Regions from separate parts of the Aquamicrobium soli genome, predicted to be linked through region 1. Evidence: predicted binding sites of a transcription regulator. Region 1 holds the regulator's gene; each other region holds the start of a gene.
What was found. Region 1 encodes LexA, which represses DNA repair genes until DNA is damaged. Its sites were predicted from a motif close to TGTTCNNNNTGTGTTCNG; they were not measured.

Region 1 (4,133 bases):
ACCGGGGCGCCGCCTTCCTGCTGGTGCCGGTGTTCCTTTCGGTCGGCGTGGTCGGCTATTTTTCGCTTGCCGGCGAACCGGATTTTTATCGGCCGGCAGCGCTGGCGCTGCTGCTGGCCCTCGTGGCCTGGGTTGCCCGGAACCGGCCGAAGACGCATCTGTGCCTGCTGGCGGCTCTCCTGTGCGTGCTCGGTTTCCTCGCGGCCAAGGCCGAGACCTGGCGCGCGGCGACGCCGATGCTCGGGTCGGAAATCTCGACGCGCCTGACGGGACGGGTCGTTGCCATCGACCACATGGAAAGCGGCCGCGTGCGGCTGACCCTCGACGTGCTTTCGACGGCGAGGCCGACCTTGCGCTACGCTCCCGAACGCGTGCGCGTTTCGGCGCGGGCGCTGCCCAAGGGAGCCCGCGCCGGCTCGACGATCAGCGGCACCGTGCGGCTGCTGCCGCCGACCGGGCCGATCCGCCCGGGAAGCTACGACTACTCGTTCCAGAGCTATTTCGACGGGATCGGCGCCAGCGGGTTTTTCATGAGCAACCCCAGCCTGGCCGAGGAGCGGCCGATGCCGTTTTCTGCGCGGCTGTCGGCGATGGTGGAAAATGCGCGCGAGGCGATCGCCGGCCATATCCGCGAAAGCGTCGGCGGTGCGGAAGGCGAGATTGCGGCGGCACTGATCGTCGGGGTACGCGCCGGCATTCCCGAAGCCGTCAACGAGGCGATGCGCAAGACCGGCATCTATCACATCATCTCGATTTCCGGCCTGCACATGGCGCTGGTGGCCGGCATCGTCATGGCGATGATGCGCGGGGCGTTCGCGCTGTTTCCGGATTTTTCCTCGCGCCACGCGGTGAAGAAGATCGCCGCCGCCGTCGCGCTGCTGTCCGTCGCCGCCTATCTGGTGATTTCCGGCGTGGTGGTGGCGGCCGAGCGCAGCTTCATCATGCTGGCGGTCATGCTCACGGCGGTGCTGTTCGACCGGGCGGCCCTGACCATGCGCAACCTGGCGATCTCGGCCATCGCCGTCATCGCCGTATCCCCGCATGAGGTGGTCGGGCCGAGCTTCCAGATGTCGTTTGCGGCAACGGCCGCGCTGGTGGGCGCCTATGCCGGCTGGTCTGATTACCGCGCCGGCAAGACGACCGCTTCGCCGCCGCGCCGCTCGCTCCCCGGCTGGCTGTCGCGCAAATTCGCTGGCGGCATGGCCGGTCTCGCCGTGACCTCGATCGTCGCCGGGGGTGCTACGACGCTTTACGCCATGTGGCATTTCCAGCGCGTGGCGCCGCTCAGCCTGCTTGCCAACCTTGCCATCATGCCGATCGTCTCGGCGGTCGTCATGCCGTTCGCCGTCCTCTCCTCGCTGGCGATGCCGTTCGGGCTCGACTGGCCGTTCCTCTACGTGATGGGCAAGGGGCTTTCCGCCATGATCGTTCTCGCCGAATGGATCGCGGCGCGCTCGCCCGTCGATGCGGTCGGGCTGGTGTCGGGGGAGGCGGTGCTTTTCGTCACCATCGCGCTGGTCATCGCCACGATGGCCACGACATGGCTGAGGTGGGCGGCGCTTCCCTTTGCGCTTGCCGGCTTGCTCGCGATCCCGGCCGTGCGAACGCCCGATGTCCTCGTTTCGGAAGACGGCCGGTTGGTCGCGCTACCGATCGGCGGCGGCGAACTGGCGCTCAACCGGCCGCGCGCCAGCGAATTCACCATCGACAACTGGCGCCGCGCGCTCGACGCCGAAACCGTGATTGCGCCAGCACCGGCCAAGGCCTCAGCTTTTGACCTGGAAGACAGCATCGAATTGCCGGAAGGAACGCCGTTCCTGTGCGCGGACGGCCTGTGCGTGGCCAGGCACGGCAACGGCCCGATCGTCGCCCATGCCGACAGTGCGGCCGCCGCCAAGCCGGCCTGCGCTTTCGCCGCGCTCATCGTTATCGCCGACGCCACGGCCGCCGATCCCTGTCGCGATCCGCTGGTCGCGGTCGTCACCGCGCGCGACCTCGCACGCTCCGGCAGCGCCGAGATTTTCCTTGATCGGCAGTCTGCCGCGGCGCCCGCCGAGATCCGCTATGCGGTCGAGGAAAACTACCGGCCATGGCATCGCCAGCGGGCTTTTTCCCGCGAGGCGCGCGGCCGGCCGCCCTACGATGCGAAAGCCGGGCGCAAAACGCCGCGACGCCAAGGCATTAAAGGCACGGGATCCAGCCAGAAACCGTAAGGCGGCGCCAGATGCCAGCGCCTAACCGCACAACGGTCAGTAGCGGCGGATCAGCCCGACCAGCTTGCCCTGGATCTTGACCCGGTCCGGACCGAAGATCCGCGTCTCGTAGGCCGGGTTGGCGGCCTCGAGCGCGATGGAGGCGCCCTTGCGGCGGAAGCGCTTCAGCGTCGCTTCCTCCTCGTCCACAAGGGCCACGATGATTTCGCCGGGATTGGCGGTGCTGGCGTTGCGGATGATGACCGTGTCGCCGTCGAAGATGCCGGCCTCGATCATCGAGTCACCCTTGACCTCGAGCGCGTAATGCTCGCCGCCCATGATCATGTCCGGCGGCACCGAGATGGAGTGGGTCTTGTGCTGGATGGCGTCGATCGGCACGCCGGCGGCGATGCGACCCATGACCGGGATCGATACGCTGGCGGCTTCGTCGTCATTGCCGGCCGTCTGCATCCGCGAGGGCCTGGAAAGCTTGCCGGCGTCGCCTGCACGCTGGCTGGCGGAAGCCGGGGCGGGCTGGCCCAGGCTGCCCTGGATGACGCTCGGCGAGAATTTGCGGGCCGCATTGAAGCCGGGAGTCAGCGAATCGGGCAGGCGCAGCACCTCCAGCGCCCGCGCCCGGTTGGGCAGGCGGCGGATGAAGCCGCGCTCCTCCAGTGCGGTGATCAAGCGGTGGATACCGGATTTGGAAGCAAGATCGAGCGCCTCCTTCATCTCGTCGAAGGAAGGGGGAATGCCGCTTTCCTTGAGCCGTTCATTGATGAAAAGAAGCAGTTCATGTTGCTTACGCGTCAGCATCGCGGCCCCCGGTGCCGTTCGAATCCGGAATCGAAAAACAAACCATGAACAGACACTATCTGTTCCAGTTGTGTTCCGCAACCGTTTAAATTTTAATGAATATGTTGGTGATTTGTTCAGCGTAGCATGAGGACGCGGCAGTTGGCGCCGGCCTCTGCGGCGGGCGCGAAGGGCTCGCGCACGATCAGGCCCTCGGCGTCGGCCAGGCGCCGCAGCATCGAGGAATCCTGCAGGCCGAGCGGCGTGGCGGTGAGAAGGCCGGCCTCCTCGCGAACGCAGGCGCGGACGTAATCCTGCCGCCGGTCGTTTGCCGCCATCGCCGCGCCGAGCCGCGCCTCGCGCATGTCGGGGCGGTACCGGCGGCCGCCGAGGCGGGCCAGCAACGGTTTCAGGAACAGCTGCGAGCAGACCAGGCTTGCCACCGGGTTGCCGGGCAGGCCGATGCAGCGCATGGCGCCGAGGCGGCCCGACATCAACGGCTTGCCGGGACGCATCGCCACCTTCCAGAAGTCGAGCGTCATGCCTTCGCCGGTAAGCACGTCGTGGATGAGATCGAGGTCGCCGACGGAAGCGCCGCCGAGCGTCACCAGCACGTCGGCCTTTGCTGCCACGGCCTGCCTGACGCGCGCAGCGATGTCTTCCTTGCGGTCGGCCGCGATACCGAGGTCGATCGCGCGAGCGCCGACCGAGTGCGCGACTGCGGCCACGCCATAGGCGTTGGAGGAAATGATCTGGCCGGGCGCCAGTTCGCTGCCGGGCGTACGCAGTTCGTCGCCGGTGGCGATCACGGCGACCAGCGGCCGCCGCACCACGCTGAGGTAGGGGTGGTTGGCCGACGCCGCCAGCGCCAGGGCGGCGGGATCGAGCAGGCGGCCCTTTTCCAGAAGCAGGTCGCCCTCGGCAAAATCCAGCCCGGCCTTGCGGACATTGGCGCCATGGGCCGTCGCCTCGACCACTTCGATCGCACCATTGCCGAGGTCGCGGGTGTCTTCCTGGATGACGACGGTGTCGGTGCCGGCGGGCAACGGCGCGCCGGTGAAGATGCGCACGGCCTCGCCCCCGGCCGGGGTGCCGGTAAAGCCATGTCCGGCGGGAGCCGTGCCGATGACCGACAGGCGTGCCGGC
Region 2 (4,133 bases), on a different contig from region 1:
TCTTCTCGGCCGGCTGGGACCTGAAGGCGGCCGCCGGCGGCGATGCGGTCGACGGCGACTACGGCGTCGGCGGCTTTGCCGGCCTGCAGGAACTGCGCGACCTCAACAAGCCGGTGATCGCCTGCGTGAACGGCATGGCGGTGGGCGGCGGCTTCGAACTGGCGCTGTCCTGCGACCTCATCTACGCCTCCGACCATTCCTCCTTCGCGCTGCCGGAAATCCGCGCCGGCACGCTGGCCGACGCGGCGACGATCAAGCTGCCGAAGCGCATTCCCTACCATGTCGCCATGGACCTTCTGTTCACCGGCCGCTGGATGGACGTCGAGGAAGCCCATCGCTGGGGGCTGGTCAACGAGGTGCTGCCCAAGGAAAAGCTGGAGGATCGCGTCTGGGAGATCGCCCGCCTTCTCGCCGGCGGGCCGCCGCTGGTGTTCGCCTCCATCAAGGAAGTGGCGCGCAAGGCCGAGGCGATGGAGTTCCAGGACGCCATGAACTGGATCACCAAGCGCAAGTTCCGCACCGTCGACGAGCTTTACGCCTCGGAAGACAACATGGAAGGCTTCAAGGCCTTTGCCGAAAAACGCGACCCGGTGTGGAAGGGCAAGTAGGCTCTTCTGCCGGACGCCGGGATCGGACTGGCCATGACCGACTATCGAAAGCTGATCGATGCCGAGACCTGGGCGTTCATCGAGCGCACCAGTGCCTGGTATCCGCCGGAGACGGTCGATTACACGATCGAGCGGCAGCGGGAAATCTACGACCGGATGTGTCGCGAGTTCTTCGCCGGCTACCCTGAGGGCGTGGCGGCCGAGACCATGGCGATCGAGGCCCCCGGCCGCTCCATCCCTGTCCGCCTCTACCGTCCCGGGCCGTCCGATGGTCCGGCGGTCGTTCTCTACTTCCATGGCGGCGGCTTCATCCTCGGCGGGCTGGACAGCCATGACGATGTCTGCGCCGAGCTTTGCGGGCGCACGGGCTACACGGTGGTATCCGTGGATTACCGCCTTGCGCCCGAGCACAGGCATCCGGCCGCCTTCGACGATGCGCTGGCAGCCTTCGAATGGGCGATTTCGGCCTATGCGCAGCCGATGGTGCTGGCCGGCGATTCGGCCGGCGGCAACCTGGCGGCCGCCGTCAGCCACGCCACACGCGGCCATCCCCGCCGCCCGGCCGGGCAGGTGCTGATCTATCCGGGGCTGGGCGGCGATACCTCGCGCGGCTCCTATGTCCGCCACGCCGAGGCGCCGATGCTTAACATGCGCGACCTCGAGTTCTACCGGCAGGCAAGAGGGGGCGACCCGCAAGAGGACGCCGATCCGACCCTCGCCCCGCTTGCCGATACGGATTTTTCCGGCCTGCCTCCTACCGTGGCGATCACCGCTGAATGCGACCCGCTTTCCTCCGATGGCGAAACCTATCGCGACCGCATCGTCGCCGCCGGCGGCAAGGCCTTCTGGCACGAGGAACAGGGCCTCGTGCACAGCTATCTGCGCGCCCGCCACAGCGTGCGCCGGGCCGAAGCGAGCTTTACCCGCATCGTCGGCGCCATAGCCGCGCTCGGCAGGGGCGAATGGCCCTGGTGAGCCGGCCAGCCGGCTGACCCCTCCCCTCCCGCGAGACTTCCTGGCGCCAGCCTCGGCGCGCATGCGTTCGCGCGCATCAAAGTTCTTGATTTGTTCTCATTTCCGAAATAGGAATAATTTCATGAGAACAGCGATTCGCCAGCCTGCCGAGAACCCCTTCGAGAGGGCGAAAATGGAACAGATCGTGCGCGCAGACATTGCAGCTTTCACGACAGGAAGGGCCGAAATGGCCAATGCGATGATCGAACAGAGCGGCGTGCGGGTGCGGCCGGACCGCAATCGCGGACGCGCGGCCGGGATCAACCCGTCCGGCCGTTTCGAGCCGGTCAGCCGCCATGTCTTCGATGACGGCTGGGACAGCATCGAGGAGCTGCCGCCGTTCAAGACCGAGGTGCAGGTGGAAAAGCCGCGCACCATCATCACCCGCAACACGTCGCCCGATATTTCCTTCGACCGCTCGATCAATCCCTATCGCGGCTGCGAGCATGGCTGCGTCTACTGCTTCGCCCGCCCCACGCACAGCTATATGGGCCTGTCGCCGGGGCTCGATTTCGAATCCAAGCTGTTCGCCAAGCCGGATGCGGCGCGGCTGCTCGACAAAGAATTGTCGAAGGAAGGCTATCAGCCGCGCACCATCGCCATCGGCACCAATACCGACCCCTACCAGCCGATCGAGAAGCGCTACCGCATCATGCGCGAAATCCTCGAAGTGCTGGAGGCGCGCGGCCACCCGGTCGGCATCGTCACCAAATCGGCGCTGGTAACGCGCGACATCGACATCCTGTCGCGCATGGCCGAGCGCGGGCTGGCCAAGGTGGCGCTGTCGGTGACAACGATGGACCGGATGCTGGCGCGCACCATGGAGCCGCGCGCCTCGACGCCGACCAAGCGGCTGGAAGCGATCCGCCAGCTTTCGGACGCCGGCATCCCCGCCTCGGTGATGGTGGCGCCGATCATCCCTAGCCTCACCGATGCCGAGATGGAGCGCATCCTCGATTCCGCCCGCGCCGCCGGCGCGCGGGAGGCGGGCTATGTGGTGCTGCGCCTGCCGCTCGAAGTGTCGCCGATCTTCAAGGACTGGCTGCTGCGCCATTACCCGGATCGCTACCGCCACGTCATGTCGCTGATCCGTTCGATGCGCGACGGCAAGGACTACGATTCGGAATGGGGCAAGCGCATGAAGGGCGCCGGTCCCTATGCCTGGCAGATCGGCAGGCGCTTCGAACTGACGGCCAGGCGGCTGGGGCTCAACCTCGAACGGCGGACGCTCAGGACCGACCAGTTCGTCGCGGCCGCCCGCGAGAACGAACAGTTGATGCTGCTTTGAACGGCCCCTGCCGCCCGCGGCAGGGATGATGAAAGGAATCCGTCCGGCCCCTCCCCGGCCAGTAGACGGTGCCTTTCCGGCTCGCTGCCCCGAGCGGCCGGAAAGGCTTGCGGAGAATCGGTTCCGATGCGAGTCTCGCCGCATCATGGCTCGCGCGCGTTCCGATTCTCCGCCTCTCTTCGAGATCGTGGAAAAACCCGACTTTTCCTTCGAGACGAAGGCGATGGCCAGCGGGTTATGGCCGGTCGCCGGCATGGACGAGGCCGGGCGCGGGCCGCTCGCCGGCCCGGTGGTGGCGGCCGCCGTCATCCTCGACCCGGCCAACATTCCCGAGGGACTGGACGATTCCAAGCGCCTCTCCCACCTGCAGCGCGAGGCGCTATTCCTGAAGATCGTCGGCTCCGCGCTCGGCGTGTCGATGGCCTCGGTCTGCGCGGAAGGCATTGATGCCAGCAACATCCTCAAGGCCAGCCTGGAAGCGATGCGGCGGGCGCTGGTCGGCCTGCCGATTCCCGCAAGGCTGGCGCTGGCGGATGGCCGCGACGTGCCACCTGGCCTGCCCTGCGAAGGCCGGGCACTCATCAAGGGCGATCAGCGCTCGCAGTCGATCGCAGCCGCCTCCATCATTGCCAAGGTGATGCGCGACCGCATGATGACCTGCTGCGGCAGCCGGCATATGCACTACGGCTTCGAGGTCCATATGGGCTATGCGACGGCGCGCCACCGCGCGGCGATCGACACGCACGGACCGATTCCCCGGCTGCACCGCGTCTCGTTTTCCCCCTTCCGGCGTGACGGCGAACCTGCCGAAGAATAGAGCGGCGGACGCCCGGATAGCCCCGTCTCCCTGTTCCAGCCGCATTTGTGCGACGCCAGACGATTCCGCCCGGCTGCAAGATGCTCCGGCCACAAAAACCGCCATGCCGCCGCCAACAAAAAAGCCGCCGGAAAATCCAGCGGCTTTTTTTCAAATCCTGTTGACCGAACTCAGTTGAGCTTGGCCTTCACTTCCTGCAACGAGGCCTTGAACAGGTCGGCGCCGGCCTTGGCGTCGCTCTTGGCCGCAAGCAGCGTGCGGGCGGCCTCGACGGCCAGCTCGACGGCGCTGGAGCGGACTTCGGCGACAGCCTCGCGCTCGGCCTGCGCGATCTTCTGCTCGGCGACCGCGGTGCGGCGGGCCACGTAATCCTCGGTACGGCTCTTGGCTTCCTGTGCCAGGGCCT
Region 3 (4,133 bases), on a different contig from region 1:
TGGCCGACGCTGGCATCCACACCTTCTTCAACGGGCCGGAAAGCTTTACCCCGGACGACCGCTACTATCTCGGCGAAGCGCCGCAACTGAAGAATTTCTGGGTCGCCTGCGGCTTCAACTCCATCGGTATCCAGTCCTCCGGCGGTTCCGGCATGGCGCTGGCGCAATGGATGCAGGACGGCGAGCCGCCCTTCGACCTGTGGGACGTGGACATCCGCCGCGTGCAGCCCTTCCAGGCCAACCGGAGCTATCTCTACCAGCGCTCCACCGAAACGCTCGGCCTGCTCTATGCCGACCATTTCCCCTACCGCCAGCCGGTGACCGCGCGCGGCGTGCGCCGTTCGCCCATCCACGAGCATCTGAAGGCGCGCGGCGCGGTGTTCGGCGAAACCGCCGGCTGGGAGCGCGCCAACTGGTTCGCTAGAGAGGGCCAGGAGCGCGAATACCGCTATTCCTGGAAGCGGCAGAACTGGTTCGACAACAACCGCGAGGAGCATCTGGCGGTCAGGAACAATGTCGGCCTGTTCGACATGACCTCGTTCGGCAAGATCAGGGTCGAGGGTCGCGACGCGCTAGCCTTCCTGCAACGGCTGTGCGCCAACGACATCGACGTTGCGCCGGGCAGGATCACCTACACCCAGATGCTGAACGAGCGCGGCGGCATCGAAAGCGACCTGACCATATCGCGGCTGTCGGAGACGGCCTTCTTCCTGGTGGTGCCGGGCGCGACACTGCAGCGCGACCTCGCCTGGCTGCGAAAGCACCTGCGCGACGAGTTCGTCGTCATCACCGACGTCACCGCCGCCGAATCCGTGCTGTGCCTGATGGGGCCGCGCGCCCGCGAGGTGATCCGCAAGGTGAGCCCGAACGACTTCTCCAACGAGAACAATCCGTTCGGCACCTTCCAGACGATCGAGATCGGCATGGGGCTGGCGCGCGCCCACCGCGTCACCTATGTCGGCGAGCTCGGCTGGGAGCTCTATGTCTCCACCGACCAGACGGCGCACGTGTTCGAGGCGCTGGAGGAGGCCGGCCGCGAATACGACCTCAAGCTGTGCGGCCTGCACACGCTGGACAGTTGCCGCATCGAAAAGGCCTTCCGCCATTTCGGCCACGACATCACCGACGAGGACCATGTTCTGGAGGCCGGCCTCGGCTTCGCGGTCAAGACCGGCAAGGGAGACTTCATCGGCCGCGATGCCGTGCTGAAGAAGAAGGAGGAAGGCCTGTCGCGCAGGATGGTGCAATTCCGCCTCACCGATCCGCAGCCGCTGCTCTTCCACAACGAGGCGCTGCTGCGCGACGGCAAGATCGTCGGCAACGTCACGTCGGGCAATTACGGCCACCACCTCGGCGGCGCCATCGGCATGGCTTACGTGCCGTCCAAGGGCGAGAGCGAAGCCGATATTTTGGGCTCAAGCTATGAAGTCGAAATCGCCGGCCAGCGCTTCAAGGCCGAGGCCTCGTTGAAGCCGATGTACGACCCGAAGGCGGAACGGGTGCGGATGTAACCGCACAAACGGCAGGGGCTGTTTACAGGGAGATACCCCCACCCCTAACCCCTCCCCACAAGGGGGAGGGGAATTCTGCCGCTGCTCTGCCAAGAACCCGGCGGCTACGCAGAGCTTGTCGGCCCGTGTTCCCCCTCCCCCTTGTGGGGAGGGGCTAGGGGTGGGGGTTACTTCACAGGAAGGTTGCCCCCGCACACCGACGGGGACCGTTAAATCCGACCAGCCAATCGCCCAGGTGGCATCACCCGCCTACCCAGGGCATGAAACCGGCTCAGAACGGAATTTCGTCGTCCAGGTCGCGAGAACCACCGCCGCCACCGCCGCCCGGGCGGCCGCCGCCGGAACCGCCACGGCCGAAGGAATCGTTCGGGCCGGACTGGCCGAAGTCCGAGCCGCGCCCGTAACCACCGCCGCCACCACCGCCGGAATAGCTGCCGACCTGGCCGCCTTCGCCGCCCTGCCCGCGCGCATCGAGCATCTGCAACTCACCCCGGAACTTCTGCAGCACGACTTCGGTGGAATACCGCTCGACGCCGTCCTTTTCCCATTTACGGGTCTGCAGGGAGCCTTCGATATAAACCTTCATGCCCTTCTTGAGGTACTGCTCGGCGACCTTGCCCAGGTTGTCGTTGAAAATGACCACCTGGTGCCACTCGGTCTTTTCCTTGCGCTCGCCGGAATTCTTGTCGCGCCAAGTCTCGGAGGTCGCGATGCGCAGATTGACGACCATGTCACCCGAGTTCAGGCGGCGGACTTCCGGGTCCGCGCCGAGATTGCCCACCAGAATGACCTTGTTGACGCTACCCGCCATGAATCTTCTCCACGCTCATCCGAAACAGACTTTCGCCGCACCTTACAGGGCAGCAGTCAACCGCGCCGCCCCTCGGCGCTCTTTCCCACACTATTTTTGTTCTCTTTATGTTCTGACATCCCTCGCCTTCTGTCAAGATATTATCCCGAAAGCCCCGATCGGGCACGCTCTGACCGCGGCAGGCCGGGCTGGTCGGACCGAAGCAGGTCCTTTATACTGACGGGCATGCCCCGCTTCGCTTCCCTGTTCGCCTGCATCGCTCTATCGATTGCTGCCGTCCCGGCCTTCGCGAAAGACGCCGCGCCGCCCGCCAACAGCACACTGCCGGGCGTCGACAAGCCGTATCGCATCGTCAAGCCGCTGGCGCCCGAGCCCGACGAACCAGCCACTACCAAGCCCGGCCAATTCAAGATCGGCGACATGGACGTGCATATCAGCGGCAATGTCATTGTCGATATCGGTGCCGGCCCTCTTCAGCCGCGTGGCCGTCGGTAAGGGTATTTTCAGCAGCCATAAAGCGGAACAGACCCCCGGCGCCTCGCGACAGGTCCGCGTTCCCTTTACCCGCAAGCCATACAGAACGGCCCCGCCGCTGCCTGAGCAGGCGGCCGGGGCCTGTGTGATGTCCCATCACGGTTTGCCGGGAGTGGTTTACCGGCGTTGGATTTCGGATGCCCTTAACGGCTCGCGCCGTCGATCCGACTATGGTCTCTGATTGTTGGAATCGGCAAAGCAGCTTTGAGGCTGAACCGTGTCAACCCGGTAGGCTAGGCCTGCCGTGGCTCCATCATCGCGTGGAGCCTGCTGGGACTGTCCGGTGGAGTCATACCTCGCTCCTTCTGTCCGTTGGACACCGTCGCCTGAAGTTCGCCTCCGCCGGCCTGCGGCGCCTCGCAAGCGGCTCTCACCAGAGCCTGTTCGGCTAAAAGCGAACTTTCCTTGACGCTCCAATGGTGCCCCGCGCCTGCCGCCGCGTCAACAGCGCGAAGGCGCGGGATACAAAATGTGATCGCTCCCGATCCCCCGACTACCCCGGCTTGTCAGTAGTCGTTCGTTTTTTGTTCTTTATGCTTGCCCGCCCGCGCGAAAGGCGGTTAAACGCTGATGAAGAAATTCCGGGCCTCTCGACGTGGCGGCGAGAATGCCTACATGAGGGGTTGGCGGCGGCCCGCCGATCCATGACATTCCAATCTGAGGCGGCGAGCGGCAATGGCCGATCATAAATACCTGTCCATTCGCGGAGCGCGCGAGCACAACCTGAAGAATGTCGATCTCGACCTGCCGCGTGACACGCTCATCGTCATGACCGGCCTGTCCGGCTCGGGCAAATCCTCGCTGGCCTTCGACACCATCTATGCCGAAGGCCAGCGCCGCTATGTCGAGAGCCTGTCGGCCTATGCGCGGCAGTTCCTTGAGATGATGCAGAAGCCGGACGTCGACCAGATCGACGGCCTGTCGCCCGCCATCTCCATCGAGCAGAAGACCACCTCGAAGAACCCGCGCTCGACCGTCGGCACGGTCACGGAAATCTACGACTATATGCGGCTTCTGTTCGCGCGCGTCGGCATTCCCTATTCGCCGGCGACAGGCCTGCCGATCGAAAGCCAGACCGTCTCGCAGATGGTCGACCGGGTGCTGGCGCTGGAGGAAGGCACGCGGCTTTACCTGCTCGCCCCCATCGTGCGCGGGCGCAAGGGCGAGTACCGCAAGGAGTTGCTGGAACTTCAGAAAAAGGGCTTCCAGCGCGTCAAGGTCGACGGCACATTCTACGAGATCGCCGACGTGCCGGCGCTGGACAAGAAGTACAAGCA

Region 2: ACFOHJ_RS21595 (PA0069 family radical SAM protein) is a predicted target of LexA. The motif match lies at 1,664-1,681, and genes of this name have one in related genera.
Region 3: ssb (single-stranded DNA-binding protein) is a predicted target of LexA. The motif match lies at 2,420-2,437, and genes of this name have one in related genera.

What each region holds. Positions count from the first base shown of each region.
Region 1 covers NZ_JBHRTK010000015.1:133,681-137,813, forward strand. The annotation lists gene ACFOHJ_RS16185 (ComEC/Rec2 family competence protein) at 1-2,213, shown strand, start outside; gene lexA (transcriptional repressor LexA) at 2,250-3,008, opposite strand; gene ACFOHJ_RS16195 (molybdopterin molybdotransferase MoeA) at 3,125-4,133, opposite strand, start outside.
Region 2 covers NZ_JBHRTK010000028.1:239,332-243,464, forward strand. The annotation lists gene ACFOHJ_RS21585 (carnitinyl-CoA dehydratase) at 1-608, shown strand, start outside; gene ACFOHJ_RS21590 (alpha/beta hydrolase) at 642-1,583, shown strand; gene ACFOHJ_RS21595 (PA0069 family radical SAM protein) at 1,756-2,910, shown strand; gene ACFOHJ_RS21600 (ribonuclease HII) at 3,056-3,727, shown strand; gene ACFOHJ_RS21605 (F0F1 ATP synthase subunit B) at 3,898-4,133, opposite strand, start outside.
Region 3 covers NZ_JBHRTK010000016.1:170,309-174,441, reverse strand. The annotation lists gene ACFOHJ_RS17395 (GcvT family protein) at 1-1,511, shown strand, start outside; gene ssb (single-stranded DNA-binding protein) at 1,783-2,322, opposite strand; gene ACFOHJ_RS17385 (hypothetical protein) at 2,548-2,817, shown strand; gene uvrA (excinuclease ABC subunit UvrA) at 3,532-4,133, shown strand, end outside.